4 regions of the Paenibacillus glufosinatiresistens genome follow, and region 4 is predicted to be linked to each of the others. Evidence: predicted binding sites of a transcription regulator. Region 4 holds the regulator's gene; each other region holds the start of a gene.

Region 1 (7,548 bases), on a different contig from region 4:
GGCCCGGCCTTCCACCGGACGGAGCGCGCCCTGAATCAGCTTCAGCAGCGTCGATTTGCCCGCTCCGCTCCGGCCCAGGACCGCAATGCGCCGTCCCTGCGGCACCTCCAGGCTGAGGTCCCGAAGCGCCCATTCGCCGCCTGCATCATAGCGGTACGACAAACGCTGGAGCGAAATCGGTGCCGACTCTATTCGGGTAGCATTCGCCGCGGCCGTATCGCCGGTGTCTGCCGCCGGTTCGGTCTCTCCGGCTCCTTCAGTCCTTCTGGCTCCTTCCGAGCCTCTAGCGCTTGCCTTCTCTACGACTCTCCCAACCCTTTCCGATTGTTCCGTTCCTCCTGATCGTTCAGATCGTTCTGTTCCTCCTGGTCGTTCAGTGCCTTCAGATCGTTCAGTGCCTTCAAATCGTTCAGAGCCTTGCTCTCTTTTCGTTCCTGCCTTGTTGCTCTCTTCCCCGTCCGCTTCGGCTGTCTCAATGCTCTCCAGCCGCCGCAGCGAGTTGCGGTACTGCGGAATCTTCTCCACCGCGTCGGAGACGGGAAGGAAGGCGTCCGCCGCCGGGAAGACGACCAGGACGAAGGCCGCGATCAGCGTGCCGGGAATATTCCCGTCCGCGAATTCGCCCCCGGACCACATCAGCATCGACACCACCGCGATGCCGACGACGGCGTGGGCCAGGAACAGGCGCAGCCGGGCCCAGCGCCGCAGCGCTGCATCTGCCCGGGCCACCGTCCGTTCATCGGCCTCATAGGTCTCGACGAACCGGCTCTGGCGGCCGCTGATGACCCAGTCGCCCATGCCGAGCACGGCGTCGGTCAGCTTCTGGTAGAGCGCGTTGCGCTGCTGCTTCACCGATTCCTGGCGCCGGTGCGTCAGAAGCAGCGAAACCAGCGGCAGCACGGCGACCAGCACCAGAATGTACAGCCCGACAACGACCGCGAAGCGGATGTCGAACGTCCCGATGGCAATTACCGAGGCGGCGTACAGCAGCAGGGCGATAATGCTTGGAAATACGGTGCGCAGATACACGTTCTGCAAATATTCGATATCGTCGGCCAGCATGCCGAGAATGTCTCCGGTTCGGAACCGCGACGACAACAGCAGCGCCTGGGGCTCCAGAATCCGGTAGAGCCGCACGCGCATCCGCGAGAGCACGCGGAGAATGGTGTCATGGCTGACGAGCCGCTCCACGTAGTGGATCACGGCCCGGCTTGTGCCGAAGGCCCGAACACCGACGATCGGGACATAGATCAGCAGAATATTTTCCGGCGGAATCGACGCCTTCGAGATCAGAAAGCCCGACGTGTACATCAGCGACGAGGCCGAGAACACCGTCAGTCCGCCCAGCAGCACAATCAGGAGGAACCGTCCGAGATAGGACGAGACATATGGGGTCAGCCAGCTTTCCCGTTTCAATGCATTCCCTCCCGCTGTGATTGAATCAACCGGTAATATGCGCCCCTGCGCACCAAAAGCTCTTCGTGGCTCCCGGTCTCCGCCACGCTTCCGCCTTCCATAACGACAATGACGTCCATATCCTGCATCCAGTGCAGCCGGTGCGTCGCGAGAAAGACGAGCTTGCCCTGGAACAGCGGCAGCAGCGTCTCTTTCAGCTCGTACTCGGTCTCAATGTCCAGGTGCGCCGTCGGCTCATCGAGCAGCAGAACCGGCCGCGGGTTAAGGAGCGCCCGCGCGAGCGCCACCCGCTGCGCCTGGCCGCCGCTCAGCGCGCGGCCGCCGCTGCCGATCGGCTCGTCCAGCCCGGCAGGCAGCGACGCCGCAAGCGACGCAAGTCCCGCGCCGGCCAGCGCCCGGGTTACCGCTTCGCGGGAAGCGTCCGGCTCATAGAAGGCCACGTTCTCGGCAAGCGTGCCGCTGAACAAATACGGACGCTGCGGGATGTACGACACCTGGCGGCGCCAGGCATCGTCGGTCAGCCCGCTTAACCGGCGGCCGTCCAGCACGGCCTCGCCCCCGCTCGGGTGCAGGAAGCCCCCAAGCACGTCGATGAGCGTCGATTTGCCCGCGCCGCTCTCGCCGATAATGCCGATCCTGCCCGTGCCGGCAAAGCTCAGGCTGACGCCGGCCAGCGAAGCCGGGCCGTCCGTCTCGTGCGCCACGCCGACGCCGCGCAGCTCAAGCCGGCTGCTTGCGCTCCAGCGGTAATCCGCCGGGAGCGCGGGGCCGCCCGCAGGCGGCGCGGCGGTCTTGGATGCCCCGCCCGGCGGCTTCGCCTTGGAACCGGCCGCTTCCTCCGCTGCGGCCGCGCCTGCTCCGGCCGCACGCACGGCGACCGGCTCTTCGCCGAGCAGAACCGCCGTCTCCGTCTTCCGCTCGGTCAGTTCTTTCATCGCTGCTCCGGCTTCCTTGCCGTCCAGCGTCGCGTGGAAGTCTGCGCCCACCAGCCGGACCGGTAGGAAATATTCCGGCGCCAGAATAAGAACCGTCAGCGCGGTAACGAGCGTCATGTTCTCGTTCACCAGCCGCAGGCCCAGGCTGACGGCGACCGTAGCCACCGACAGCATCGTGAAGAAATCCAGCGCGAACGACGACAGGAAGGCGACGCGCAGCGTCTTCATCGTCGCCGAGCGGTAGCGGTCGCTGACTTCCGTGATGCTCTTGATGTGATCCTTGCTGCGGCCGAGGAACTTCAGTGTCTCCAGCCCGCGCAGCGAATCGACAAAATGATTCGCCAGCGTCCGGTAGGAGGCAAGCTGGCGGTCCATATGCTTCTGGGCGGTCGTGCCGATGAGAATCATAAAGACGACGATAATCGGCATTGTCACCGTCAGAATTACGCCGCTGCGCACATCCAGCGTGTAGATATAGAGAAGCAGCAGCCACGGCGTTATGCCCATGCCGACCATGCGGGGGATAATGAGTTCCAGGTAGTTCCGGAACTTGGTGACCCCCTCCAGCGACAAGGTTACGAGATTGCCGGTGCCTTTGTCGGCCACTCCCCGCGGTCCCAGTGCGAACAGCTTGTCCATCATTTCCCGCCGCAGGCTGCTGCCGGTCGCTTCTGCGAAGCGGTAGGCCACCCGGCTCATCAGCGTCCCGCACGCCTGGCGGACCAGAAACGCAAGAAGGAACAACAGCGCAGTGCCCCATTGTTCCTTCAGCGCTCCGCCTGCGAACAGCGCGGATACGGCCTCTGCCAGCCATTTGGCCAGCAGAATGATAGACAGGCTCTGCACCAGGGTCAGGAAGCCGACGATCATGAAGACCGGCTTGACTCCTTTGTACCCAAGCAGATTCTTATCCATTAATATTCCATATTCTCCTTGTCGCTAAGCCGTTTGTGGAAGACAAAATAGCTCCAGGCCTGATAACCGAGCACGAACGGCAGCAGAGTCAGCGCCACAATGGTCATGACCTTCAACGAATAGTGGCCCGAAGCGGCATTCGTAATCGTCAGGTTGAACGCTTCGCCAAGCGAGCTCACCATGACTCTCGGGAACAGTCCGACGAAGACTGAGATAACCGACAGGCCGAGCACCGCTCCCGTCATGCCGAAGGCCCAGCCGTCGCGCCGTTTCTTGGCAAAGTAACCGGCCAGCACGAAGGCGGCAATGCCGACGATTACGATCGCCCACAGCAGCGCGCCGCGTACCTCGAAGATATCCGTCTGCGCATAGGTCATGATGACAAAAGCCAGCAGCAGCGCGCCGGTCGGAACTAGGAGCACCTGCGCCCGCTTGCGGGCGCGTTCCTGCAGTTCGCCGTATGTCCGCAGCGCGGTGAAGAGCAGGCCGTGAACGTTGCAGAGCATCACCACGGTCAGTCCGGCCAGCACGGTGTAGACGTTCACAATGTCGCCGAAGAAGTCGGCGCGCATCTGCATATCTCCGTCAATCGGCAGTCCTTTGATGAAGCTCGCGAACACGATGGCGAGCAGGAACGGAGTCAGGAAGCTTCCGATCAGAATCGAAGCATCCCAGGTTTTTTTCCAGCCGGCCGACTTCGCTTTGCCCCGGTATTCGAAGGCGACGCCGCGCAGAATCAGTCCGATCAGCGCCAGCACGAACGGCACGTAGAAGCCGCTGAACAGCGTGGCGTACCAATTCGGGAAAGCCGCGAACATCGCGCCGCCTCCGGTGATGAGCCATACTTCATTGGCATCCCAGAACGGGCCGATGGAGTTAATCATAATCCGGCGTTCCGTCTCATTCTTCGCCAGCATCTGCGACTGCATGCCGACGCCGAAGTCGAAGCCCTCCAGGAAGAAAAATCCGACGAAGAGAACCGCAATCAGTACAAACCAAAGCTCGTTAAGTGACATGTTCTCACCCCTTCTTCTTGTATGGGTCGTCGTGATGAAGCTCTTCTTCCATTTGATACGGACCCTTCTTGATAATCTTCACGAACAGATAGACCAGCACGCAGAGCAGAATGCCGTAGAGGGTATTGAACGTAATGACCGAGAAGAGCACCTGTCCGGCGGTTACGTTCGGCGAAACGGAGTCCTTCGTCGTCAGGTAGCCGAAGACCGTCCACGGCTGGCGTCCGAACTCCGTCATCATCCAGCCTGCCGTATTGGCAATCGGCGGCAGCAGCAGACCCGCGAAGCAGATGCGCCAGAACCAGTTCTTGGCTGCCTCCAGCTTCTTGCGCCACATCAGATAGATCAGTCCCATGCTGATGCCGATCATCAGCACGCCGGCCAGGATCATGATGCGGAAGCTCCAGAAGGTCGTGCGGACCGGCGGAATGTAGTCGCCGGGGCCGTATTTCTGTTCATATTCGGCTTGAAGGGTGTTCATCCCCTTGACTTCGCCGGAGAATTTGCTGTAAGAAAGGAAGCTCAGCAGGTAAGGCACCTTGATCTCGTGGCTGCTGTTCTTGTTATCCGGATCAATGGAGGCGATGAGCGTCCACGGAGCCGGGTCGCCGCTGTCCTCCCAGAGGCCTTCAGAGGCGGCCATCTTCATCGGCTGCGTCTCAACCAGGTATTGAGCCTGCCAGTGGCCGGCAAAAGCGACGCCAATGGAAGAGATAATCGCCACGATGGCGGCGATGCGCATCGACTTCAGGAAGAACGGCGTATCCTGCTTGCGAAGCAGCTTGAAGCCGCTGATGCCGATAACCAGGAAGGCGCCGGTTGCGAATGCGCCCAGAACGGTATGCGGGAATTCCACCAGCACCTGGCCGTTCGTAATGAGCGCCAGAAAGTCATTCATCTCGGCGCGGCCGTTGTTAATGGCCATCCCCACCGGATGCTGCATGAACGAGTTCGCCGCCAGAATCCAGTAGGCCGACATGGTCGTGCCCAGTGTTACCATCCACATGCAGAGGGCGTGAATCTTCGGTGATACTTTATCCCAGCCGAAGATCCAGATCCCGATGAACGTCGATTCCAGGAAGAAGGCCAGCAACGCTTCGATCGCAAGCGGTGCGCCGAACACGTCGCCGACAAACCGGGAGTAGTCCGACCAGTTCATCCCGAACTGGAATTCTTGCAGTATCCCGGTCACAACCCCGATAGCGAAGTTGACCAGGAAGAGCTTCCCCCAGAATTTAGCCATGCGCTTGTACTCTTCATTGCCGCTGCGAACGTACTTGGTCTCCATGATTGCAATCAGAAGAGCCAGACCGATCGTGACCGGTACGAAGAAAAAGTGAAAAATTGTTGTTGTCGCAAATTGCAGGCGCGACAGCGATAAGGTGTCCATAGTTTCCCCTTCCTTTTCCCCAATTCGTAGTTTTTATTTTGTCAAAAATACGACCCCAAAAGTGTGATATAAATCACAACAATCTGGATTTTAAGCGAGGAAAAGCAATAAATTTGTGACAAATATCACAAAAAATCCAGGGAAACATGTCAAAGTACAAAAAAAATAAGACGGGGTTCCCGTCTTGAGACTTGGTGTTTGAAAGTATGGTAGTATTCGAGCCGCCGGATCAGGAGATGGAAATCCCTTTCTTGAGCGATTTCAAATCCCCGTTCGAGTTCACCAGCTGGGGCAGCATCCGCATATCCTGTACCATTTCGGAATGACAGAGCGGACAGGAAGGCGCGGTTTCAAACGCAAAATTGTCGCGCATCCAGCCGTTGCAGCTGTCGTTGGTGCAGGCCCAGACCGGTGTATTCTCTTCCGGCACGGCTTCCATTGGTTTCTTCCGATAGTTCATTAGCGAGAGTCCCCCTTCGGTCGAATACGTCTCGGTTCCATAGCTTCTTGAATATGAAAATCGCCCCGGCTTGAAGGTGATTCAAGCGGGGCGGTCTTTCTGATGCTTACAGTTTTACAACGTTCTCGGCCTGCGGTCCGCGGTTGCCTTGAACGACGTTGAATTCAACGCGTTGTCCTTCGTCCAAAGTCTTGAAGCCTTCGCCCTGGATTGCGGAGAAGTGAACGAATACGTCGTTTCCGCCTTCAACTTCGATGAAGCCGAAACCTTTCTCTGCGTTGAACCATTTAACTGTACCTGTTTGCATGGATGTACCTCCAAAAATTAAATTAACATGTTCATTTTTATCTTCTAGACACAAAGAGAAAATTCACATATTGAAAAAGGTTGCGCGTGCTGGAGGAACAGCCCTTTTCAATACGAGAATTCGGGTCTCCAATCTATGATTAATCTCATATTAACACATTAAACCGCGAAAGGCAAGTCACCCCGCCCCTGCATAAGGATGGCGTTCCACATATTGTAAGACATCTTCCCTGTATGAAACGGCTCTATCAGGATATCCGGGGGAGGGCCGAATTATGCATGTTCTCCATCATAAAGGGCTCCCCCGAAAACGCCTGAATCAGGACTCCGGCTTCTCTTCAAGCAGCACGGTAACCTGCTTCTCGACACCTTCCCGGTAATAGGTCACCGTCAGATTGTCGCCGATCTTCGTATCGTTGTAGAGATACTTGCGCAGGGCAAGCGTCGATTTGATCTCCTGCCCGTTGAACTTCGTGATGACATCGTTCAGCTTCAGTCCCGCCTTCTTGGCCGGTCCCACAGCGTCAAGCACCACCACTCCGTCCTTCACGGAATCGGGCAGCTTGAGCTTCGCGCGCTCGTCTTTATCAAGCGGCGCATACGGATTGTTGAGATCGACCGAATACACGCCAAGATATGATCTCGTGATCTTGCCCTTGACCGCCAGCTCTTCGGCTACGTGCAACACTTCATTGGCCGGAATGGCGAAGCCGAGCCCCTCCACGCCGGTATCGGAGATCTTCATCGTATTGATGCCGATCACCTTGCCGCTGAGATCGACCAGCGCGCCGCCGCTGTTCCCTTCGTTAATGGCGGCATCCGTCTGGATGACATCCTGCTCCCAGTCATAGACGCCGTCCTGGTTCAGCGAGACCGGAATGGTCCGGTTCGTGTAGCTGACGATTCCGGATGTCAGCGTGTCGCCCAGGCCGAGCGGATTGCCGATGGCAATGACCGTCTCGCCAAGCTGCAGCTTGGACGAATCGCCGATCTGAGCCACCGTATCAATGCCCGCAGGGTCGATTGACAGCACCGCGATATCGCTGACCTTGTCGGCCCCTACCAGTTCCGCCTTGCGCGTCTTCCCGTCTACGGTAACAACCTCCAGCT
Region 2 (7,548 bases), 190 kb from region 4:
GAGTCGTACCGGTCTTCTTGCCATATACGACGTTGGAAGTGATTGTCAGCACCGATTGAGTCGGCAGGGAATCACGGTAAGTCTGGTGCTTGCGGATCATGCCCATGAAGGACTCAACCAGTTCAACGGCGATGCTGTCAACGGCATCGTCATTGTTGCCGTAGCAAGGGAACTCGCCTTCGGTTTCGAAGTCGATGGCAATGCCTTCTTCGTTGCGGATCGGTCTCACCTTCGCGTACTTGATTGCGCTCAGGGAGTCGGTAGCAACCGACAGACCGGCGATACCGCAAGCCATTGTACGAAGGATATCGCGGTCATGCAGCGCCATCTCGATGCGTTCGTAGGAATACTTGTCATGCATGTAGTGGATCACGTTGAGTGTATTGACGTAAGTCTTAGCCAGCCATTCCATCATCGGCTTGAAGCGTTTCATGACTTCTTCGTAATCCAGCACGTCGGAAGTGATGCGCGGATATTCAGGACCTACCTGAGCGCCGGACTTCTCATCCACACCGCCGTTGATTGCGTACAGCAGCGCTTTGGCCAGGTTGGCGCGTGCGCCGAAGAACTGCATCTGCTTGCCGATCCGCATTGCGGATACACAGCAGGCGATACCATAGTCGTCGCCGTAGATCGGACGCATCAGATCATCGTTCTCATACTGAATAGCGCTTGTTTCGATGGATACCTTGGCGCAATATTTCTTGAACGCTTCAGGCAGCTGTTCGGACCAGAGGACTGTCAGGTTCGGTTCCGGAGCCGGGCCCAGGTTGTACAGCGTGTGCAGGAAGCGGAAGCTGTTCTTCGTTACGCGAGTTGTACCGTCAACCGACATCCCGCCGATCGATTCCGTAACCCAAGTCGGGTCGCCGCTGAACAGATCGTTGTAATCAGGAGTACGAAGGAACTTGACGATCCGAAGCTTCATTACGAAATGGTCAACCAGTTCCTGAGCCTGTTCTTCTGTCAGTGTGCCTTCTTCTACATCACGTTGTACATAAATGTCCAGGAAGGAAGATACGCGGCCCAGAGACATAGCGGCGCCGTTCTGTTCCTTGATGGCTGCCAGATAGCCGAAGTATACCCATTGGAAGGCTTCCTTGGCGTTAGTAGCCGGCTTGGAGATATCGAAGCCGTGCATAGCCGCCATTTCTTTCAGTTCGCCCAGAGCGCGAATCTGCTCGGACAGTTCTTCGCGGAGACGAATAACGCTCTCCGTCATGGAATCCACTTCAAGGTTAAGCAGTTCCTGCTTCTTGTCTTTAATAAGGAAATCAATTCCGTACAGAGCCACGCGGCGATAGTCGCCGATAATGCGGCCGCGGCCGTAAGCATCCGGAAGACCGGTAATGATGCCGGCTTTGCGGACGGCTCTCATCTCGCTTGTATATGCATCAAATACGCCTTGGTTATGCGTTTTGCGGATATTCGTGAACATGTCGACAATGCTGCTCGGAAGTTCAAAGCCATAGGCCTTGGTAGCGTCGATCATCATCTTGATGCCGCCGAACGGCTGGATGGAACGTCTGAACGGAGCGTCCGTCTGAACGCCTACGATCTGTTCCTTGTCCTTGTCGATGTAGCCCGGCTTGTGGGAAGTAATCGTGGATACCGTGTTGAGGTCCACATCCCATACGCCGCCTCTTTCTCTTTCTTCCTTGCTCAGCTGGGAAATAATCTTCCACAGTTCCTTTGTATTCTCAGTCGCGCCTGCGAGGAAAGCTTCGTCGCCATGGTACGGCTTGATGTTCGCTGCGATGAAATCGTTAACGTTAACTTTCTTGGACCATTTTCCTTTGACAAAACCGCGCCAGCCCGGTTTGACATCCTGTACTTCTTTTTCAATCACCGACATGCTAAATCCCTCCATATATTTATATGATTTGTAGAGTACGCGGGCTTGAAGGAAAATCCCGTGTCTCGCGATCCCACGTTGTAACAAATTTCACAATAACTTTTCCAATCGGGACCTTATATAAACATTTTAGTTTACTTTCCCAGTGAAGACTGTGATAAATATCACTATTATGCGATTTTTAGTGATATTTATCACGCCTTTTTGGGTCCCAATGGAATTGGCGCCCGAAGGCGCCAATCAGTGTGTCAGTTTAGTTCTCGAATCTTCCGTAGAAGGCATTGCGGTATACGTCAGCCAGTTCGCTAACAAGCGGCAGCTTCGGATTTGCAGTCGTGCATTGGTCTTCAAATGCGCGGTCAGCCAGGTAATCTACACGCGATTCAAAGTCTGCTGCATCAAAGCCCAGAGCCTGGAACGACTCTTCAATGCCGAGCTTCTTGTTCATTTCGCGGATGGCGTTGATCAGGCTTGTTACGCCTTCTTCCGTTGTACGGGCCGGCAGTCCCAGGATACGGGCGATTTCGGCATACCGTTCGTCGGCCACGAAGTGGTTGTATTTCGGGAACGAAGCGAACTTCGTCGGTTTCTTCGCATTGTAGCGGATAACATGCGGCATCAGGATGGCATTGGTACGGCCGTGAGCGGTGTGGTACTGGCCGCCCCACTTATGAGCCAAGCTGTGGTTGATGCCCAGGAATGCGTTCGCGAATGCCATACCGGCCAGGGTCGAAGCGTTGTGCATCTTCTCGCGGGCTACGCGGTCACCGGTCAGAGCCGATTTCTCCAGATTGGCGAATACGAGCTGGATGGCTTTGATAGCCAGACCGTCCGTGTAGTCGCTGGCCATTACGGATACGTAAGCTTCGATGGCGTGTGTCAGAACGTCCATACCGGTATCGGCAACGGCGTTCTTCGGCAGGCTGTATACGAACTCCGGATCAATGATGGCTACGTCTGGTGTAAGCTCATAGTCAGCCAGCGGATACTTGGTGTTGCCTCCGCCAGTCTTGTCGGTAATAACTGCGAAGGAAGTTACTTCCGAACCTGTACCCGAAGTCGTCGGAATAGCTACGAATTTCGCCTTAACGCCGAGCTTAGGATACTTGTAGACGCGTTTGCGGATATCCATGAACTTCTGCTTCAGGTTGTTGAAATCTTCGTTCGGGTATTCGTAGAACAGCCACATGCCCTTGGCAGCGTCCATCGGCGAACCTCCGCCCAGTGCGATGATGCAGTCCGGCTGGAACCGGTTCATCATGGCAGTTCCCTTCTCAACCGTTGTCGTCGAAGGATCCGGTTCAACTTCGGAGAACACTTCGATGGCAACCGGAGTCTGCCGCTGACGGAGATAATGTTCTACTCTTTCTACATAGCCCAGTTTAACCATCATCGGGTCAGTGATGATTGCTACACGGGTAATGTCAGGCATTTTGGCGAGATATTGAGTGGCGCCTTTTTCAAAGTAGATTTTGTCCGGTACTTTAAACCATTGCATATTCACGGTACGACGATTCACCCTTTTCACGTTGATCAGGTTGATGGCAGTAACGTTCTGCGATACGGAGTTGCGTCCGTAAGATCCGCAGCCCAGGGTCAGCGAAGCGATGTTCGTGTTATAGATGTCGCCGATGGCACCGTGTGTCGATGGCGAGTTCACGAGAATACGTCCGGTCTGCAGACGGTGGGAGAACTTCATGATTACTTCTTCGTTGTTGGAGTGGATCGCGGAGCTGTGGCCCATGCCTCCGAATTCAACGATCTGTGCCGCACGCTCAATACCCTGATCGGCATTCTTGACTTTGTAGCAAGCCAGTACCGGGCTCAGCTTCTCGGCGGACAGCGGGAATTTCGGTCCTACGCCTTCCAGTTCGGCTACGAGAATCTTCGTTCCGGCCGGAACCTGGATGCCGCACATTTCGGCGATCTTGACAGCGGATTGACCGACGATAGCCGGGTTAACGGCACATTTCTCGGCGATCATTGCGCCGCTTGTCAGCTTGGCAGCTTCTTCCTTGTTCACGAAGTAGCAGCCGTTCGCAATCATCTTCTTCTTCACTTGGTCGAAAATAGCTTCTTCAATAATAACAGCCTGCTCGGATGCGCAGATCATGCCGTTGTCGAATGTCTTGGACAGGATAATGTCGGTAACCGCCTGGTCGATGTCGGCGCTCTTCTCAATGAAGGCCGGAACGTTGCCGGGGCCTACGCCGAGAGCCGGTTTGCCGCAGCTGTAAGCGGCCTTGACCATTGCCGAACCGCCAGTTGCCAGAATCAGCGCAACGTCCTTGTTGTTCATCAGGGCGTTGGTCTTATCCATGGTCGGCATTTCGATCCATTGGATACAGTTCTCAGGGGCGCCGGCCGCTACTGCTGCGTCATGCAGGATCTTCGCTGCTGCCGCGCTGCACTCTTGCGCCGACGGGTGGAAACCGAATATAATAGGATTACGTGTCTTAGCTGCAATCAACGCCTTGAACATCGTGGTGGATGTAGGGTTGGTTACCGGTGTGATACCCATTACAATGCCGACCGGCTCGGCAATCTTCTGGAAGCTGTCGTAAGGGTTATCTTCAATAACGCCTACTGTCTTGTCGTACTTGATGCCGTGCCAGATATATTCCGTTGCAAAGATGTTCTTTGTGATTTTGTCTTCGTATACGCCGCGTCCCGTTTCTTCAACCGCCAGTTTCGCCAGATACATGTGCTTGTCGAGCCCGGCCAGTGCCATAGCATGTACGATCTTGTCGACTTGCTCTTGATCCAGGTTCATGTAGGCTTCCTGCGCCACCAACGCTTTATCTACCAAAGTCTGAATATACTCTTCAGCGGTAGGCTGCTTTACTTGGGCGGCCACTTCATTCTTAACTGCCATGTCTCTCGTCCTCCTGTAAATTTGTGGTTGTTTCTCTCTACACATTGATCATAACACAGCTTCTCCGTCTTGTATAGTGAAATCTTTCACAAAGTATAAAATTTTTTTGCTTTCTTTTCAAAGCGCTTACATTTTAGTTTCCGATACGTTTACTTCTTCCTCTGCAACGGCAACGTATGATAACTCTTCCGGCTCGGCCCTTCTCCAGCGTACCTTATCGGGGTGTTCCATAGTACGCTCCCGGTTCCCAGGCATTCCTCTCATCCGTGGCTGCATCGTCTTTCGGCCACCTTGATTTTGCACCCTTATATAGAAGACAAAATCCTGTTCATGCGTTGGCGGGGGAGATTCAACTCGACAGAATGGCCGGTCACCGCGCCCTGCATTAGTGAAAATAATCACAATGTTGAAAAATCGACACTTTTTCCGTGTCTTTTGTCACCCATTATGAGGAATTTCATGTATAATTAATTTAAAATTTACTGAAAAACTGAGGGAATAAAGGGGATGTCGATTATGAACGACCATTATAATGTTATCGAAGCCCACGGAAACACCAACTGTTTCTCCGAACAGAACTTCAATCGGCTGCTGGTTACCATGAAAGAACGCGTTGTACCGGAAGGCTCTCACCTGTTCTGGGAAGGCGATTATTCCGATAAGCTATTCTATATCAAGCGGGGGCGCGTCAAGCTGACCAAGTCAACCGACGAAGGCAAGGAACTTATTCTGTATATGTACCAGACCGGCGATATGGTAGGCCAGGCCGATCCCTTCTTCAGCACCAAGCACAGCTTCACGGCCGAAGTGATTGAAGAAAGCGAAGTCGGGGTGATTGAGCATAAGGATCTGGAAATTCTGATCTGCCAGCATTGCGATTTTGCCATCGACTTTATGAAGTGGATGGGCATTCATCACCGGTTGACGCAGACCAAGTTCCGCGATCTGATGATGTACGGCAAACCGGGAGCGCTCTGCTCCACGCTTATTCGCCTCGGCAACACTTACGGCGAGAAGAACGGCGACTCCATTCTGATCAACAAAAAGATCACGCATACGGATCTCTCCAACATGATCGGAGCCACGCGCGAAAGTGTGAACCGGATGCTCAGCGACCTCCGCAAGAAGGACGCCGTCGAGTATGAGAACGGCATGATTGTCATCAAAGACCTTGGGATGCTCCAGGATATCTGCCACTGTGAACTTTGTCCCAACGAAATTTGCCGCATCTAGTTCTTTCGGTTATTACCCCCTACTCACCTCAGTGAAACGGACCGTTTCAAAAAATCCGGCGCCCTTATCGGGCGCCCTTTTTTTGTCCGGTTATTTCCCCTCCTTAACGGGGTACTAAGAATAGAAAAGAGCCTTTGATTTATGCTAAATTGGATAAAGCGTCAAAAGACCGACCATCTTAATCTGCGGACTATGAAGAAGAGGACTGGTGAACCATGCATAATTACGATTTCTCCCGAGTCGCCGCCGCATCGCCTGAAATGCGGGTCGCCGACTGCGAGTTCAACACCGCACACATTCTGGAAGTCATAGACCAGGCCGAAGCCCGCCAGGTCGAATACCTGGTCTTTCCGGAGCTCTGCATCACCGGCTATTCCTGCGGGGATCTGTTCATGCAGCGGAGACTGCTTGACTCCGCCAAGGATTCGCTGGTGCGGATTGCCGAGGCAACCGCAGGCAAGTCCATGATCGTGGTTGTCGGACTCCCGCTTGAAATCCGCGGCCGCCTGTTCAACAGCGCTGCCGTGCTCCAGAACGGCTCAATCCTCGGGGTCGTGCCGAAGACCTGCATACCCGGCTACAGCGAATTCTACGAGCCACGCTGGTTCGCCGGTGCGGAAGAGCTGGAAGCCTCCGAGCTGCTGATCGGCGGCCGCCGGATTCCGATCGGCGCGGATCTGCTGTTCGTCTGCGAGAATGAGGCCAATCTGGTCTTCGGCGTGGAAATCTGCGAAGACCTCTGGGTGCCGATTCCGCCGAGCAGCCGGTTGGCCCAGGCCGGCGCCGTCATGGTCTTCAACCCGTCCGCCAGCAATGAGCTGGTCGGGAAGGCGGACTACCGGCGGCAGCTGGTGGCCAGCCAGTCCGCTTCCTGCGTGGCGGGCTATGTCTATGCCGCCAGCAACACGGGCGAATCGACCACCGACGTCGTCTTCGGCGGTCATTCCCTGATTGCCGAGAACGGCCAGATGCTGGCCGAATCGGACCGTTTTACCCATGAGAGCCGTCTGACCGTAGCCGATCTGGATATTTCGCGCATCCACTTCTCCCGGATCATCATGGGGACCTTCCGCGGCGGGTACGGCAGCGGAGATTACCGCGAGATCGGGTTCGCCGATCCGTCCGTCCGGAATGCCGAGCCCCGCAAGCTGGAGCGCCGCGTGGTGCCGAATCCTTTTGTGCCGGGCAATCCGGAACTGCGGAATGAACGCTGCCAAGAGATTCTCGCCATTCAGACCTCGGGCCTCATGAAGCGCATCCGCCATATCGGAACGAAGCAGGCCGTCATCGGCATTTCCGGCGGTCTCGATTCCACGCTTGCCCTGCTCGTAGCCGTCCGGGCAATGGAACAGCTGGGCCGCCCGGCAAGCGATGTCCTTGCGGTTACCATGCCGGGCTTCGGCACCACGAACCGGACCTACGATAACGCGGTCGGCTTGATCCACGCGCTCGGCGCGTCGATGAAGGTGGTCGACATCAAGGCAGCCTGCCTCCAGCATTTTGCCGATATCGGCCATGATCCCGATGTGCATGACCTGACCTACGAGAATGTCCAAGCCCGCGAACGCACACAGATTCTGATGGA
Region 3 (7,548 bases), on a different contig from region 4:
ATTCGGAGATAGCTCTCCAGAAGATCATTCAGGATCTCCAGTCTGCCGCGCTGTACCAGCAGCTCGAGCGTGTTCAGGACCGGGCCCGACACCTTGCCTTCCAGCGCCTTCTTCAACACAGCCAGCTTGTCTTCCCCGGAGATCCTGGGCGTTCCGATGAATCGCTGCAGGTCGGAATCGGCATTCAGCGCATTCACCAGACTCTTCAGCTCTTCTTCTACTTCAAGCGTACGCTTCTCTTCAAAAGCAACCTCGAACAGAGCCTTCGCGTATCTCTTGGCGACTACCGCATCCTGGCTCATGACCGGCCTCCAACCTCTTTGAGGTATTGATCGACCAGCTGTTCCTGAGCGGCGTCAGGCTGCACTTCCTTCTCCAGCAGCTTGGATGCAATCTTGACCGAAGCGGCGCCCAGTTCGCTGCGCAGAGCTTCGACCGCTTTGTTCTTCTCGTTCTGGATATCGCGGACAGCGTCGTCTTTAAGGCGGGCCGCTTCCAGCTTGGCCTGCTCGATCAGCTGCTCGGACTGCTTGCTGCTCGTCTGTCTGGACTGCTCAATGATCTCGTAAGCTTCCTTGCGCGCTTCTTGCAGCGCCTGCTTCTGCTCTTCGACATAAGCGACCGCCTGCTCCCGCGTCTGGGAAGCTTCGTTGATTTGCTGCAGTACCAGTTCCCGGCGCTTCTCCATAACGGAGAACAGCGGGCCGAACGCGTATTTGTTAAGCAGGAAATAGAGAATCAGGAACGCGATCAGCGCAAGCACCAAAGATGTGATTGAAAAATGCACGTGTGGGTCACTCCTTTCCGATGACATGCGGCCGTGTACGACCGGTTATTCGGCTCTTTATCTTCTCTTAGGGTAAAAAAGAAAGCGCGGAGGGCCGTGGCCTTCCCCGCCAGTCTATTGCATGGGTTATTTATGCGCCTGTGTAGAAAATGAACGCCAATACTACACCGATAATTGGCAGGGCTTCAACCAGACCTACACCGATGAACATCGTTGTCTGCAGAGTGGACTTCGCTTCTGGCTGACGGGCAATACCTTCTACCGTCTTGCTGACGATCAGACCGTTACCGATACCGGCGCCCAGCGCGCCCAAACCTACCGCGATAGCTGCCGCGATATATGCCATAACTCCCATTTTAATAAATCCTCCTTAGATGTGTAATGATGTATTGGAATTCAGACGAACTTGCGGACGTCTGTCTTGAAGCTAATGTTCCTCGTGCGTGTCAATCGACTGCGAGATGTAGACAAACGTCAGAATCGTGAAGACGAAGGCCTGAATCGATCCGACAAATATACTGAATCCCTGCCAGACCATCAACAGCGGAATCGCTGCAATCGCGCCAATCAGATTGAGGGTTCCAAGCTTGATAATGACGGAGATCAGCACCTCGCCGGCAAAGATGTTGCCGAATAGACGCATGCCGTGCGTCAGCAGCTTGGAGAACTGCTCGATGATATTGATGGGCAGGAAGAAGGAGAACGGCTGCAAGTAATGCTTGAAGTAGTTCTTGGTGTTCCTCGTGATGCCCAGGAAATGCACCAGCACAAAGATCATCAGAGCCAGGCCAATCGAAACGGAAGCATCGGCGGTCGGAGATTTCCACCAGGCGACGCCGACTTCAGCTTCTTCGCCGGGGTTGTCGATTTGGGCCTGATGCAGTTTCTCTGTAACCGAGACAATCTCATGCCCGAAGATGTGGGCCTTGCTGGCATCCGTATATTCGGTAACTACCCCGAACGGAAGGCCCAGCAAATTAGCTACAAATATGAACATGATGAGCGTCATGCCCAGCGACAGATAAGGCTTGCCCTTCTTCAGATCCATTGTACTGGAGATTAGGCCCTGAACGAACTCAACGACCCATTCCATAAAATTCTGAAGCTTGCCGGGGTTCTCCACCGACAGATTGCGGGTAGCCAGACGGGCGAGGACAAAGACGATAACGCAGGTGACGACCAGCATCAGCACGATTGACAGATCGAAATCCAGGCCCCACAGATTAATAACCGGTGACTCATGTATCATGTTTCTCACCCCTTTCTCTCCGCGAAGTTCGATCTTCATTAAAGACAGTGATAAACCCTACGATGAAAATGGTAAACTGTCCGGCTACAAGACTCGCACAGACAGCAACTTCATTAAAGTAATGAGGGTACTCAAGCGGAAGCAGAATCGCCAGAATGGAAGTCGCAATCCGGACTCCGAATCCAAGCGAGGCTCTCTTCCCTCCCCCTGCGGCTGCATTGGCTATTTGCTTGATCTTGAAGCCCATGTACAGCACATTGAGGCAGCTGACCGTCGCCCCAAGCACTACTCCATGAAAAACGGTCCGGCGATGCGGCATGAGCTCGGCCACAAGGAGACAGATCACGGCGATTCCCGCAATGCTCATGGTCAGCAACCTGGTTAACTTTGCGGAATCATCCATCAATATCCCTCATCATTCTCTTGATTACAGCGAAGATGCTTGCAGCACCCGACAGCATCCCGAATAATACGCCCAGACCGATCCAGAGACCGGGGTTTCCCCACATGCCTCCGACCCATCTTCCGAGAAAATAGCCTCCGAGCGTACAGCCTGCCAGATCAACGCCAATTGCGCTTACAAGGCCCATGGCTCTAAGCGCTTTCCCCGTATTGGGATCGCCGCTTCCAGGCTGGCCTGGCTGATTCATAAAATCCCCACCCTTGGAATTCCAATTCATTTTACTGAATGTTACAAGAGTTTGTCAATGCAGTGAAAGCGGCGTCACAGAGGGCTGAAATTATGAAAATAATCACAGCATTTTGTTCCAAAACCATATAAACCGTACAGTTTCACTGTATGTAAAACAAGCGGCTCTTACGATTAGGAATTTGCCTTGCTCAAGCTATTTGTGAACATTCTGTTAAATTGTTCGGGACGCTCTTCAATAACTCCGAAATGGTGAAGAATCGCATTGACAATCCTCTGCGACGCTTTGCCATCTCCATACGGGTTGGCGGCCCGGCTCATCGACTGATAGAGGTCTTCATCCGTCAGCAAAGCATGTGTCCGTTGATACACCTTCTCTTCATCCGTCCCCACCAGTTCCAGCGTGCCGGCCTCAATTCCTTCCGGACGCTCCGTTGTATCGCGCAGTACCAGAACCGGTACGCCGAAGGAAGGAGCTTCTTCCTGAAGACCGCCCGAGTCGGTCAGAATCAGGTGGGTATGCGGGTAAAAATTATGCAGATCCACGACATCCAGCGGATCGATCAGCTTGATTCGGGGGTGATTGCCCAGAATCTCGTACGCCGGCTCTTTGACGGCCGGACTTGGATGTACGGGATAGCAAATGGCGATGTCCTCGAACTCGTCTGCGATTCTTTTGATGGCACGGAAAATATGACGGTGCGGTTCGCCTTGTGATTCCCTGCGGTGCGCCGTCATCAGAATTAGTCTTTTTCCGGCTGCCCAATCCAATACCGGATGCCGGTAGCCCGGCTGTACGGTATATTGAAACACATCGGTTACGGTGTTGCCTGTGATATAAATACTTGACTCTTTTTTATTCTCGTGTCTCAAATTTCCCGCCGACCAGTCGGTCGGAGCGAAGTGAAGATCGGCCAGAACGCCTGTCAGCTGACGGTTCATTTCCTCCGGATACGGGGAAAGTTTGTTCCAGGTCCGGAGGCCCGCTTCGACATGCCCCACCTGAATCTGCTGCAGGAAAGAGGCGTAGCTGGCTAAGAAAGTCGTCAGCGTGTCGCCGTGGACCAGCACAATGTCCGGCTTGGCTTCCCGCAGTACCGGCTCCAGTCCTTCCAGCACCCGGATGGAGATCTCGTTCAGCGTCTGGCGGTCCTTCATCACGTCCAGATCATAGTCCGGCGTGATCTCGAATACCTCCAGCACCTGATCGAGCAGTTCACGATGCTGGGCCGTCACGCAGACGATAGTCTCAATGTGCTCGGGATGACGCTTCAGCTCCAGCACGAGCGGCGCCATCTTGATTGCTTCGGGACGCACGCCAAATACGGTCATTACTCTAAGCTTGGACATAATTCTTCCTTTCCTCCGCCTCGAAGGGCGGCTTCATCGGCTTCTGAGGATCGCTGCGTTACTTAGTTCCGTAGAGGCGATCTCCTGCATCGCCAAGACCCGGAATGATGTACCCATGCTCATTCAGATGGTCGTCAAGAGCGGCTACGTAAATATCGACGTCAGGGTGGGCTTCCTGAACGGCAGCCACACCTTCAGGCGCGGCAATCAGATTCATCATTTTGATCTGTGTGCAGCCCCGGTTCTTCAGCGAGGTAATCGCCGCAATGGCGGAACCGCCGGTAGCGAGCATCGGATCAATCACAATCAACTCTCTCTCCTGAACGTCGGTTGGCAGCTTGATGTAGTACTCCACCGGCTGCAGCGTCTCCGGATCACGGAACAACCCGACATGGCCGACCTTCGCCGCCGGCAGCAGCTTCAGGACGCCTTCCAGCATGCCCAGACCTGCGCGCAGAATCGGAATCAGCCCCAGCATCCGGCCGGAAATCACTTTGCTCTCCGTCTGAGCGACTGGAGTCTGGACGGTCATGTTCTCAAGCGGAATGCTCCGCGTAATTTCGTATGCCATCAGTGTTGCAACCTCGTCGACGAGTTCCCGGAACTCCTTCGTGTTGGTCCGCTCGTCGCGGATAAATGTCAGTTTGTGTTGAATAAGCGGATGATCGCAGATCACCAATTTGCCCATATGCTTGTCCCTCCGGCCATTATTGTACTCACCGGCCGTTAACCGGCCCTAAATCCTGTTTATTATATCATCCCTGCCGAAGCATTTCACCTAATGTGGAAAAGACGAAAACTTAACATGCGTTTTCATTATTATTCGCTGTGTTTCACAATTTTTTCATGAAAATGAATGAAATTTGTTTGAACGCAGATCGCCTGATTTCTGAAAATTCCATCAAGGGTTCCGCTTACAATTGTGGCCAAAACATGGCCAAAATAAAAAGCCCCGCCTGTAGGATACGCAGGCGGGGAACAAGCAAAACGAACTTCCAATAATATAGAAGAAACAATAGGGCTTAGTACTGGAGTCCGGGGTAGATCGGGAAACGCTCGGTCAGCGCAGCCACCCGGCGCGCAGCGTCCTTGAGTACGCCATCATCCTTCGGCTGCTTCAGGACCGCCGCAATAATGGCGCCGATCTCGGTCATGGCCTGCTCGTCCATACCGCGGGAAGTAACGGCCGGCGTGCCGATCCGGATGCCGCTTGTTACGAACGGGCTGGTCGGGTCGAACGGAATGGCGTTCTTGTTGACGGTAATGCCGATCGAATCCAGCACCTTCTCCGCATCCTTGCCCGTAATGTTCAGATTCCGGGTATCCACCAGCATGAGGTGGTTGTCCGTGCCCCCGGATACGATGTTCACGCCTTCGGCAATCAGCGTTTCGGCGAGCACCTTGGCATTCTTGACCACATTCTCTGCGTACGTCTTGAAGGACGGCTGAAGCGCTTCGCCGAACGCCACCGCCTTGGAGGCGATCACATGCATCAGCGGTCCGCCCTGCGTTCCCGGGAAGACGGCCTTGTCGATCGCCGCCGCCCAAGGCTGTCTGCAGAGAATCATGCCGCCGCGGGGACCGCGGAGCGTCTTGTGCGTCGTTGTCGTGACAAAGTGGGCGTGCGGAACCGGGCTCGGATGCACGCCTGCGGCTACCAGACCGGCGATATGCGCCATATCGACCATGAAGAGGGCGCCCACATCCTGGGCAATGGAAGCCAGCGCTTCAAAGTCGATGGTCCGCGGATAAGCACTCGCCCCGGCTACAATCAGACGCGGACGGTGCTTGAACGCCGCCTTGCGGACTTCATCGTAGTCAATGAGGAATGAATCCTCCTGCACACCGTAGGCTACAAAGTTATAGAGCAGACCGGAAGCATTGACCGGGCTGCCGTGCGTGAGATGGCCCCCGTGGGCCAGGTTCATGCCCAGCACCGTATCCCCGGTGTTCAGCGCGGCCAGATAGACAGCGAGGTTCGCCTGGGCGCCGGAGTGGGGCTGCACATTGGCATGCTCGGCGCCGAACAGTTCCTTGGCCCGGTCGCGAGCCAGGTTCTCGACGATGTCCACATCTTCGCATCCGCCGTAGTAACGCTTGCCGGGATAGCCCTCGGCATATTTGTTCGTCAGAACGGAACCCATCGCTTCCATGACGGCTTCGCTGACGATGTTCTCGGACGCAATCAGTTCGATATTCGCCTTCTGGCGTTTCAGTTCAAGCCCCATGGCTTCCAGTACAGCAGGGTCGCTCTTGCGCAGTTGCTCCATTTCTTTGTTTCCTCCTCCAAAATGATGATGAAACACGCTCGTATTACTCGCAGTTGCCCGCGTTGCCGCGGAGGGGCGCCGTGTAGACGGCGCGCTCCCCGCCGATCAGCGGCGGCCGGGTAAAGGCGGCGGTTACCCGGGCCCGTCCCACTTCCCGCAGCGACGGCCGGAACGGCACTGCTACGCGGCGCAGATGCATGCCGATCAGCGTCTCGCCGATGTCGATGCCGCCGTGCGCTTCCACCGTCTCGGCCAGAACCGGGTCGCTCATCGACTCGTAGGCAGCGGCGGCCATTGAGCCGCCTGCGCCGGGCACCGGAACGGCGGAGACTTCCTTCAGCCCCAGCCGCTCCAGCAGCCCGCGCTCCATTACAATGGCGCGGTTCAAATGCTCGCAGCATTGGAAGACAGGCTCGAAGCCGTATTCCTCCGCCGCCCGGCGGACACCGGCCAGCAGCCGGCGAGCCGTCTCCAGCGCCCCGCCTGTACCGATGCGCGCCCCGGCTACCTCGCTCGTGCTGGCGCCGATCACAACGACCTTCCCGGGACCGAGCCGTCCCGCTTCAGCCAGCTCCCGCAGAATCGCTGCGGTCGCCTCTTCCCAATCCGTGGATGCTTCCAAGTCTTCAGCCCCCTTCTGACAGCGGCTTCCATTTAAACAAAAAAGAGCAGTCCGCGAAATGGCTGCGGATTTGCTCTTCTGCCCAGGCGACCGGCCGTTTATTCCGGTGCTCCATCGTGGTTAATCCCACACTTGTCGCCAGTTACACCGAAACCTTGATTTGCTCTTTTATATTAAAGCATCACACGCCGAAAATCAACCGTTCCTTACAGCAGACGCAAGCTTTCGAGCTTGTCCAGCAGACGGTACAGCGAACTGCGGATTTCGGCCGCAGCCAGCTCGTAATCCTCCCGGCTTCCGCCGAACGGATCTACAATGTCGCCGCTTGGAATGCGCTGGCGGATCTCGATCACCCGCTGCAAATCCTCGGATTCGGGCTCCCGGCCCAGCGTCCGGCTCAATTCGATGCCGGCATAAAGACTGTCCAGTTCCTCCAGATCGCGGCGCACCGACTCTTCATCCTGCACATATTCCTTGAGCGTATAGGTCTTGCCGACCGCCGCCGGATGGACCTGCAGCACATGGCGCTTGTGGCTCTGGGTCAGAGTCAGGACCAGATCGGCCCACTCAATGTGCCCGATCTTCAGCTGCGAAGAGGTAATATCTCCCTGAACGCCTTCG
Region 4 (7,548 bases):
TGGATACGATCGATTTCCTGCGCATCAGCTATCCTTCCCTGACTTCCTACCAGCTCGGAGCGGTAACCGCCCAGTTCGGCCTGAAGCATGAGCGCCCTCACCAGGCCGACAGCGATGCGCTGGCGACCGCGCTCGTATTTTTGCGTTGTCTGGAGGAGCTGGAAGACCTGCCGCTGTTGACCATGCAGCGAATTGCAGACCTCTTCTCTTCGGAGGACAGCGATCTGGGCTGGTATTTCGACGGTCTCCTTCAGGAGCGGGAACGCCAGACGTTCCAGCCCGAAGACGGGATGAACCATTTCCGCCAGCTGGCGCTCCGCGTATCGGACTGGGCCGAGCTTGAGCCTCCGCGGGCGGACAGCCATTTGAATCCGCTGGAAGACGAGACCTTCGAGTCCTTTCTGGAGAATGTGAAGATGCGGCTGCAGACGATCCTTCCGGGCTATGAGAGCCGTGAGGCCCAGGACCTGATGTTCGGCGAGGTCCATCGTTCGTTCGCAGAGGAGAAGCATCTGCTGATCGAAGCCGGAACAGGAACAGGCAAGTCGCTCGGTTATCTGCTTCCCGCCATCTACCACAGTGTCCGGAACCGTGAGAAGGTTATGGTCAGCACACATACCATCAATCTTCAGGACCAGCTCCGGGAACGCGACCTTCCGCTGCTGACCGAAGCCGTGCCGTTTCCGTTCAAGGCCGCCATCTTCAAGGGCAGAGGGCACTATCTCTGTCTGCGCAAGTTCGAGCAGCGGATCAATCAGAACCTTGCGGGTCCCCGCGAAGATGCGCTGATTGCCGCCCAGATGCTCGTCTGGCTGACGCGGACGGAGACCGGCGACGACGAAGAGCTGAACCTGGGCGGACGGGGCGGCGACTTCTGGGAGACGGTGGCCAGCGATACCGATTCCTGCCAGGGGCGGTCCTGCCCCTTCTTCCGCAAATGCTATTATCACCGTGCCAAGCACGAGGCGGGAAATGCCGACGTGGTCGTTACGAACCACTCCAAGCTGTTCGCGGACGTGAAGGCGGGACATCAGCTTCTGCCGTCCTATGAGCATCTCGTCATCGACGAGGCGCACCATCTGGAGGACGTAGCCGGGAAGCATTTGGGCATGCACATGAAGCATTTCACTCTTGCACATACCCTGCTTCGGCTGTATAAGGACAGCCGCAACGGCCAGCTCCCTGCGCTGCGGCAGACGCTCCAGTCCGCCGGAAGCGAACAGGCCTCCGAATGGACCGCTGCCATCGACAGCATCTATCCCGATCTGCTGACGGTGAAGGAGAACTGGGACCAGCTCAGCGAGCGGCTGTTCGCGCTGATGCCGTCGCAGTCGGACGCTTCCGCGAGCGAGGCCGGCCAGCTTGTGCTGCGGCTTCAGCCCGGCAGACGGCCGAAGGGCTGGGAGGAGCTCGTTACGCTTGCGGATGCGTTCCATCTTGCGCTCGGCGAAGCGGTGCGCAAGGGAGACCGCATGATTACGGAAATGCGCGAGCAGGAGGGCCAATCCTCGGCGGACAACCTGGTGACCGATGTCGGCGGGCTGTTCAAGGATCTGGCCGCGATCCGGGAGCAGGTTCGTTTCTTTATGGCGCTGGATGACGAGAAGACGGTCTACTGGCTGGAGGCAAGCGGCCAATACCGCGCCAAATCGCTTCAGATGTACGCCGTTCCCGTCGATGTCAGCGGACAGCTCAAAGAGCTGTTCTTCGACAAGAAGAAAGCGATTGTGCTGACTTCCGCGACGCTTACCGTGGATAAATCTTTTCAGTACATGATTGACAATCTGGGGCTTGGGGCTGCGGCGGAACAGGACCGGCTGCTGACTGCGCAGCTTCCCTCGCCGTTCCGTTACCGGGAGCAGGCGCTGCTGGTGATCCCGCGCGATTTTCCGAGTGTGAAGGGCAGTGTCGGCGATGCGGTATTCGTGGAGAAGCTGGTTCAGTCGCTCTCCGAAGCCGCGGCCGCCACGGGCGGACGCATGCTGGTTCTGTTCACCTCTTACCGGATGCTGCGCCAAGTCTATGAACCGCTGCGCGATGCCCTGGCCGCCTCCGATATCGCCGTGCTGGGGCAGGGCATCGAAGGAGGCAGCCGAACGAAGCTGATCCGGCGCTTCCAGGAGAATGCAAGAACCGTGCTGCTGGGAACCAGCAGCTTCTGGGAAGGCGTGGACATCCCGGGCGAGGCGCTGACCTGCCTGGCGATTGTCCGGCTACCTTTCCAGCCGCCGAATCATCCGCTGGTGGAAGCCAAATCCGAGCTTTTGCAGGCGCAGAAGAAGAATCCGTTCATGAAGCTGTCGGTTCCGCAGGCGGTCATCCGCTTCAAGCAGGGCTTCGGCCGGCTGGTGCGAACGAACCGGGATAAGGGCATTGTTATTGTATATGATACCAGAGTAATTGAATCTTATTATGGGAAATACTTCCTGTATTCGCTTCCGGGGCCGAAGATGGAGCATATGACGACCCGCCAGATGGTGCCCCGGATTGAAGAGTGGCTTCAAGAGGGCGGCGGTTCCTAGAATTATGGGACCAGCCGCGCTTTAGGTATAGATGCAAGGAACCGCTTGTACTTTGTTTAGGAGGAACGCCAGATGAAATCGGACAAAATTTCGGAAGCGGTCGTGCGCAGGCTACCTGTGTATTTGCGCTTCCTCAATGATCTCAACAAGCGTGAAATTTCCACCGTCTCCTCCCAGGAGCTCGGTCAGAAGCTGGACCTCAACCCTGCCCAGATCCGCAAGGATCTGGCCTATTTCGGCGATTTCGGCCGCAAGGGCATCGGGTATGACGTTCCGTATCTGATCGAGAAAATCCGCCATATTCTGAAGCTTGACCAGCCGATCAACGTGGCGCTGGTCGGAGCCGGCAATCTCGGCCATGCGCTGTCGAACTATAATGCGTATCTGAAGGATACGATGAAGATTACCGCCGTATTCGACGCCTACGAGCCCAAAGTGGGACAGAAGATCCATTCCCTGACCGTTCAGCCGATGAGCGAGCTGCAGGAGACGGTCCGGAGCCAGGGGATCCGCATCGGGATCATCACGGTTCCCGACCAGGAGGCGCAGAACGTCGCGGACCTGCTGATTGAAGCCGGTATCGAAGCAATTCTGAACTTCGCGCCGGTGATCCTGAAGACTCCCCCTTATGTGCGGGTGCATGCGGCGGATTTCACAACCGACCTGCAGAGTCTGGCCTATTATCTCCAGGACGGAAAGGAAGAAGAGCCGAATGAGCAATAAATGGGTGATAGCTGGCGGTTATTTTGCCGTACCCGGAGCGGACAGACCCGTCCTCCAAGGATACATGACGGTAGAGGACGATATCATCGTATCCATCAGCGAGGAGGCTCCTGCGCCCGAAGAGGGCGTAGAGCGCATGGACGGCAGCCGGCTGCTGTTCCTGCCGGGTCTCGTGAATACGCACGGACATGCGGCGATGTCGCTGCTTCGCGGCTATGGCGACGATATGGTTCTGCAGACGTGGCTTCAGGAGAAGATGTGGCCGATGGAAGCCAAGTTCACCGGAGAGGATGTCTACCGGGGAACCGCGCTGTCCATCCTGGAGATGCTCAAGGGCGGTACTACCACCTTCCTCGATATGTACGATCATATGGACCGGGTGGCCGAGGCGGCCGAAGAGTCCGGCATCCGGGCCGTGCTGATGCGCGGCGCCATCGGACTGTGTCCGGAAGAGGTTCAGCGCGAGAAGCTGGCCGAAGCGGTGGCATTTGCTCGCAACTGGCACGGCCGGGCCGATGGACGGATTACGGCCATGATGTCTCCGCATTCTCCGTATACGTGCCCTCCGGCCTTTATCGAGAAGTTCGTGCAGGCGGCGCATGATCTGGATCTGCCGATGCACACGCACATGTCGGAGACGCGCGCCGAAGTGGAGCAGAACGTCACGGAATACGGCCTGCGCCCGGTTGCGCATCTGGAGAAGCTCGGCATGTTCACCCGCCCGTCGCTTGTCGCGCACGGCGTGCACCTGACCGACGAGGAGATCGGGATTCTTGCCCGCCACCGGGTCGGCGTCTCGCATAATCCGGGCAGCAACCTTAAGCTTGCAAGCGGAATTGCCCGCGTTCCCGAACTGCTGAAGGCCGGAGTGCCGGTATCGCTCGGTACGGACGGAGCGGCAAGCAACAACAACCTGGATATGTTCGAGGAAATGCGTCTGGCGGCGCTGATCCACAAGGGTGTCAGCGGCGACCCGACGGCCGTTCCCGCTGCGGAAGCGCTGAAGATGGCCACCGAGTACGGAGCCGCTTCGCTGTTCCTGGAGCGCGTAGGCCGTCTGGCTCCCGGGATGAAAGCGGACTTCATTGCCATTGATATCGACCAGCCGCATCTGCTGCCGCACAGCGATCTGCTGTCCCACGCCGTCTATTCGGCGTCAGCCAAGGATGTTGCGCATGTGTGGGTGGACGGCAAGCAGCTGGTTAAGAACGGCGAATGCCTGACGCTGGACGAAGAACGAATCCGCCGCGAGGCCCAGGAAGCCTTTGAAGGCTTGCTGAACCGGTAGGGCAAGGAGGCTGGCAGCTTGAGAACGAAGCGCAAATGGGTCACGCTGGGGATTGTCGTCCTGATCCTGCTGGCCGCAGCTCTATATGCTTTTTATGCTTACGTGCTGAACGACCAGCGGAAGGAGCAGCGTCTGGCCGAAAATGCGGCCCGCTCCTCGGCGGGGCTGACGAAGGTCGTCCGCAGCGACAAATCGGTCTGGGACGCCGACTCGATCTACTGGGTCGTGACCGGAGACGACAAGAACGGCAAGCGCAAGCTGGTATGGGTGAAGTTCACGGAGCAGGGGAAGCCTTCCGGGGAGCCGGTACATACGGAGGATGCGTCCTCCGGCTTGTCCAGAGGCGAAATGAGCTCCAAGATCGCTTCGGCGCTTCCGCGTGCGGATATCCGCCGTCTCTTGCCGGGCGTCTACTACGGGGAATATGTATGGCAGGCGTTCTACAAAATGGAGGGCCGCTATTATTATCAGTTCTATCGCTTTGCGGACGGAGAGCCGATCGGCGAACCGTACGCGCTCCCGAATCGGTAAATCGCGATATACGATCTATAGATAGATCGGTATATCATTCTGACAGAAGAAGAGATTTCAAATTCAAGAGCCGCAGCGCTAATCGCTGCGGCTCTTGCTTCCGATATAAGAAAAAGGCGAAATTGGAAATAAAAAATTTTAAATATATTCACAATTATATTTCGCCGCGTATATACACCTATGATATACTACTTGTTGTATTAGGGCATGACAAAACACATGCCGCTTCGGACGAGTCTCGGCATGTACCCGGGGCCTTTTCTTTTCACATTCATTAAAGGAGGACGTAACCTGTGAAGCTGCGTATTGTCCCCATTCTGCTGACGTCGCTCTTGTCGGTAGCCGTACTGTTCGGCGGATGGTTTCTGTATCGCCACTATGCCGTTCAGGAACCGCTCCAGCGCATCGTTGACCGCTATGAGGGAGTGAAGTCATCCCACATTACTATTAACCGCCATGAGGTACTTTTGAAACTCGATTTGCAGCCGGGAACGAAACTTCGCGACCTGGTTCAATATATCAACAGCGAAGGCAAGTCCGAAATCGGAAGCCGGACGCTGAAGCTCGATGTCGAGCAGCATTCCGGCAAACAGCTGGATGAATACTGGGACAAGGCGATGTTCAGCGTCGCCGAAGCCATGGAGAGCCGCAAGTACACATTGATCCCGCAGACGCTGGAAGAACTGTCCGGTCAGTACAAGGGCATCACGGTAGAGACGGATATCGATGACCGCAATGTCTATGTCAGCCTGTGGAACGGCACCGAGAGCAAATTTGTGATTCTGCCGCGCGAATCCGATACAATGGGGGTTTGGACCAATGCCTAAATGGATGAAGGAAGCGTTGATCGGCTTTGTGCCGGTGCTGGTGATTTTTCTCGCTTTTATGGGACTTAATATTATTCCCGTCCTGGTGGCCGCCGGAATGATCGGAGCGCTGCTCCTCATTACACAGATGCGGGGCGGGCTTGCCGTAGGCGCAAGCGCCGAGAAGAAACGCAAGAAGAACGGCCCTTCGAAGCTGACGTTCGAGGAGATCGGCGGACAGGACAACGCGAAGCAGGAGCTGCGCGAAGCGCTTGATTTTCTGATTCGGCATGAAGAGATCAGCAAGTTCGGGATTCGCCCGCTCAAGGGCATTCTGCTGACAGGGCCTCCCGGAACGGGCAAAACGCTGATGGCGAAGGCCGCGGCCCATTATACGAATTCCGTGTTCGTTGCCGCGTCGGGCAGTGAGTTCGTTGAAATGTATGTGGGCGTCGGTGCGGGCCGCATCCGCGACCTGTTCAAGGAAGCCCGGACCCGGGCCTCCAAGGAGAACAAGCAGAGCGCCATTATTTTTATTGATGAAATTGATGTCATCGGAGGCAAGCGCGAAGGCGGGCAGCAGCGCGAGTACGATCAGACGCTGAACCAGCTGCTCACCGAAATGGACGGGATTTATAATTCCGATACGCCGCGCATCCTGCTGATTGCCGCGACCAACCGCAAGGAAATGCTGGACAGCGCGCTGCTTCGTCCGGGACGTTTTGACCGCCACATTCAGGTCGATCTGCCGGACAAGAAGGGACGCCGCTCCATTCTGGAGCTGCATGCGAAGAACAAACCGCTGCATTCCGGTGTGAATCTCGACAAGATCGCGGAAGAAGCCTACAACTTCTCGGGCGCCCAGCTCGAGAGCGTCATGAATGAAGCCGCCATCTATATGATGCGCGAGAATCTGACCCAGGTTGAACACCGCCATCTGGCGATGGCTATCGACAAGGTCATGATGGGCGAGAAGACCGACCGCGAGACCAACCAGGAAGAGAAGAAGCGGGTAGCCATCCATGAACTCGGCCATGCCATTATGGCAGAAGTGCTCCGTCCCGGCAGTGTGAGCCAAGTTACGCTGACTCCGCGCGGACAGGCGCTCGGTTATGTGCGTCATAACCCGCAGCAGGAGCAGTATCTCTACACGAAGGAATACCTGGAAGAGCAGATCATGATCGCGCTCGGCGGCGCGGCCGCGGAAGAAATGTTCTACGGCGGGCGGAGCACGGGCTCGCGGGGAGATTTTGACCAGGCTCTGAACATTGTGGAGATGATGATGAAGTCCGGTCTGACGTCGCTTGGCATTGCCAAGCTGGATATGGTGACGACGGAAGAGCTGATGAGAGAGAACAGCAAGATCCTGGACGAGCTCACCGCGCGGACCCGGAATCTGCTGGAGAGTAAGCGTCCGGTATTCGAATATTCCCTGGATATTCTTATGAAGGAAGAAGTTCTCTCCGGAGAGCAATTTCGTTGTCAATTTCGTGACAGCGTTCGGTTGCCGGCATAAATCTTTATGCCGGTTATTTTTTTTTACTTTTCAGGCATGCTAAGATATTATTATATGTCGGAGTGTGTGCTATTATGTCGGCTCACTCAGGGTATTATATAAAGAGATACCGAAAGGATGGAGGCTTTTTTATGAATTTTAAAAAGATCGGCGTCATCGGCG

What was found. The regulator Rex, encoded in region 4, represses fermentation and respiration genes when NADH is low (regulators of the CRP and FNR family bind a similar motif). The targets are predictions, from matches to a motif close to TTGTGAAATATTTCACAA.
Region 1: a site for Rex is predicted at 5,786-5,803, ahead of RBI05_RS15765 (cytochrome ubiquinol oxidase subunit I). Genes of this name have one in related genera too.
Region 2: a site for Rex is predicted at 1,934-1,951, ahead of pflB (formate C-acetyltransferase). Genes of this name have one in related genera too.
Region 3: a site for Rex is predicted at 2,777-2,794, ahead of RBI05_RS08620 (AtpZ/AtpI family protein). Genes of this name have one in related genera too.

What each region holds. Positions count from the first base shown of each region.
Region 1 is NZ_JAVFHT010000017.1:49,771-57,318, reverse strand. Features, by position in the region: gene RBI05_RS15780 (amino acid ABC transporter ATP-binding/permease protein) at 1-1,416, opposite strand, end outside; gene cydD (thiol reductant ABC exporter subunit CydD) at 1,413-3,266, opposite strand; gene cydB (cytochrome d ubiquinol oxidase subunit II) at 3,266-4,282, opposite strand; gene RBI05_RS15765 (cytochrome ubiquinol oxidase subunit I) at 4,287-5,672, opposite strand; gene RBI05_RS15760 (cold-shock protein) at 5,902-6,132, opposite strand; gene RBI05_RS15755 (cold-shock protein) at 6,239-6,439, opposite strand; gene RBI05_RS15750 (S1C family serine protease) at 6,758-7,548, opposite strand, start outside.
Region 2 is NZ_JAVFHT010000002.1:207,484-215,031, forward strand. Features, by position in the region: gene pflB (formate C-acetyltransferase) at 1-1,855, opposite strand, end outside; gene adhE (bifunctional acetaldehyde-CoA/alcohol dehydrogenase) at 2,109-4,730, opposite strand; gene RBI05_RS04030 (Crp/Fnr family transcriptional regulator) at 5,247-5,963, shown strand; gene RBI05_RS04035 (NAD(+) synthase) at 6,179-7,548, shown strand, end outside.
Region 3 is NZ_JAVFHT010000005.1:176,446-183,993, forward strand. Features, by position in the region: gene RBI05_RS08595 (F0F1 ATP synthase subunit delta) at 1-302, opposite strand, end outside; gene atpF (F0F1 ATP synthase subunit B) at 299-787, opposite strand; gene atpE (F0F1 ATP synthase subunit C) at 918-1,142, opposite strand; gene atpB (F0F1 ATP synthase subunit A) at 1,215-2,036, opposite strand; gene RBI05_RS08615 (ATP synthase subunit I) at 2,026-2,439, opposite strand; gene RBI05_RS08620 (AtpZ/AtpI family protein) at 2,432-2,686, opposite strand; gene wecB (non-hydrolyzing UDP-N-acetylglucosamine 2-epimerase) at 2,860-4,035, opposite strand; gene upp (uracil phosphoribosyltransferase) at 4,094-4,723, opposite strand; gene glyA (serine hydroxymethyltransferase) at 5,058-6,305, opposite strand; gene RBI05_RS08640 (TIGR01440 family protein) at 6,349-6,927, opposite strand; ZMP/ZTP riboswitch at 7,001-7,083, opposite strand; gene RBI05_RS08645 (low molecular weight protein arginine phosphatase) at 7,134-7,548, opposite strand, start outside.
Region 4 is NZ_JAVFHT010000002.1:20,388-27,935, reverse strand. Features, by position in the region: gene dinG (ATP-dependent DNA helicase DinG) at 1-2,522, shown strand, start outside; gene RBI05_RS03090 (redox-sensing transcriptional repressor Rex) at 2,595-3,245, shown strand; gene RBI05_RS03085 (amidohydrolase) at 3,235-4,533, shown strand; gene RBI05_RS03080 (cell wall elongation regulator TseB-like domain-containing protein) at 4,552-5,064, shown strand; gene RBI05_RS03075 (hypothetical protein) at 5,358-5,891, shown strand; gene RBI05_RS03070 (AAA family ATPase) at 5,884-7,386, shown strand; gene RBI05_RS03065 (3-hydroxyacyl-CoA dehydrogenase family protein) at 7,518-7,548, shown strand, end outside.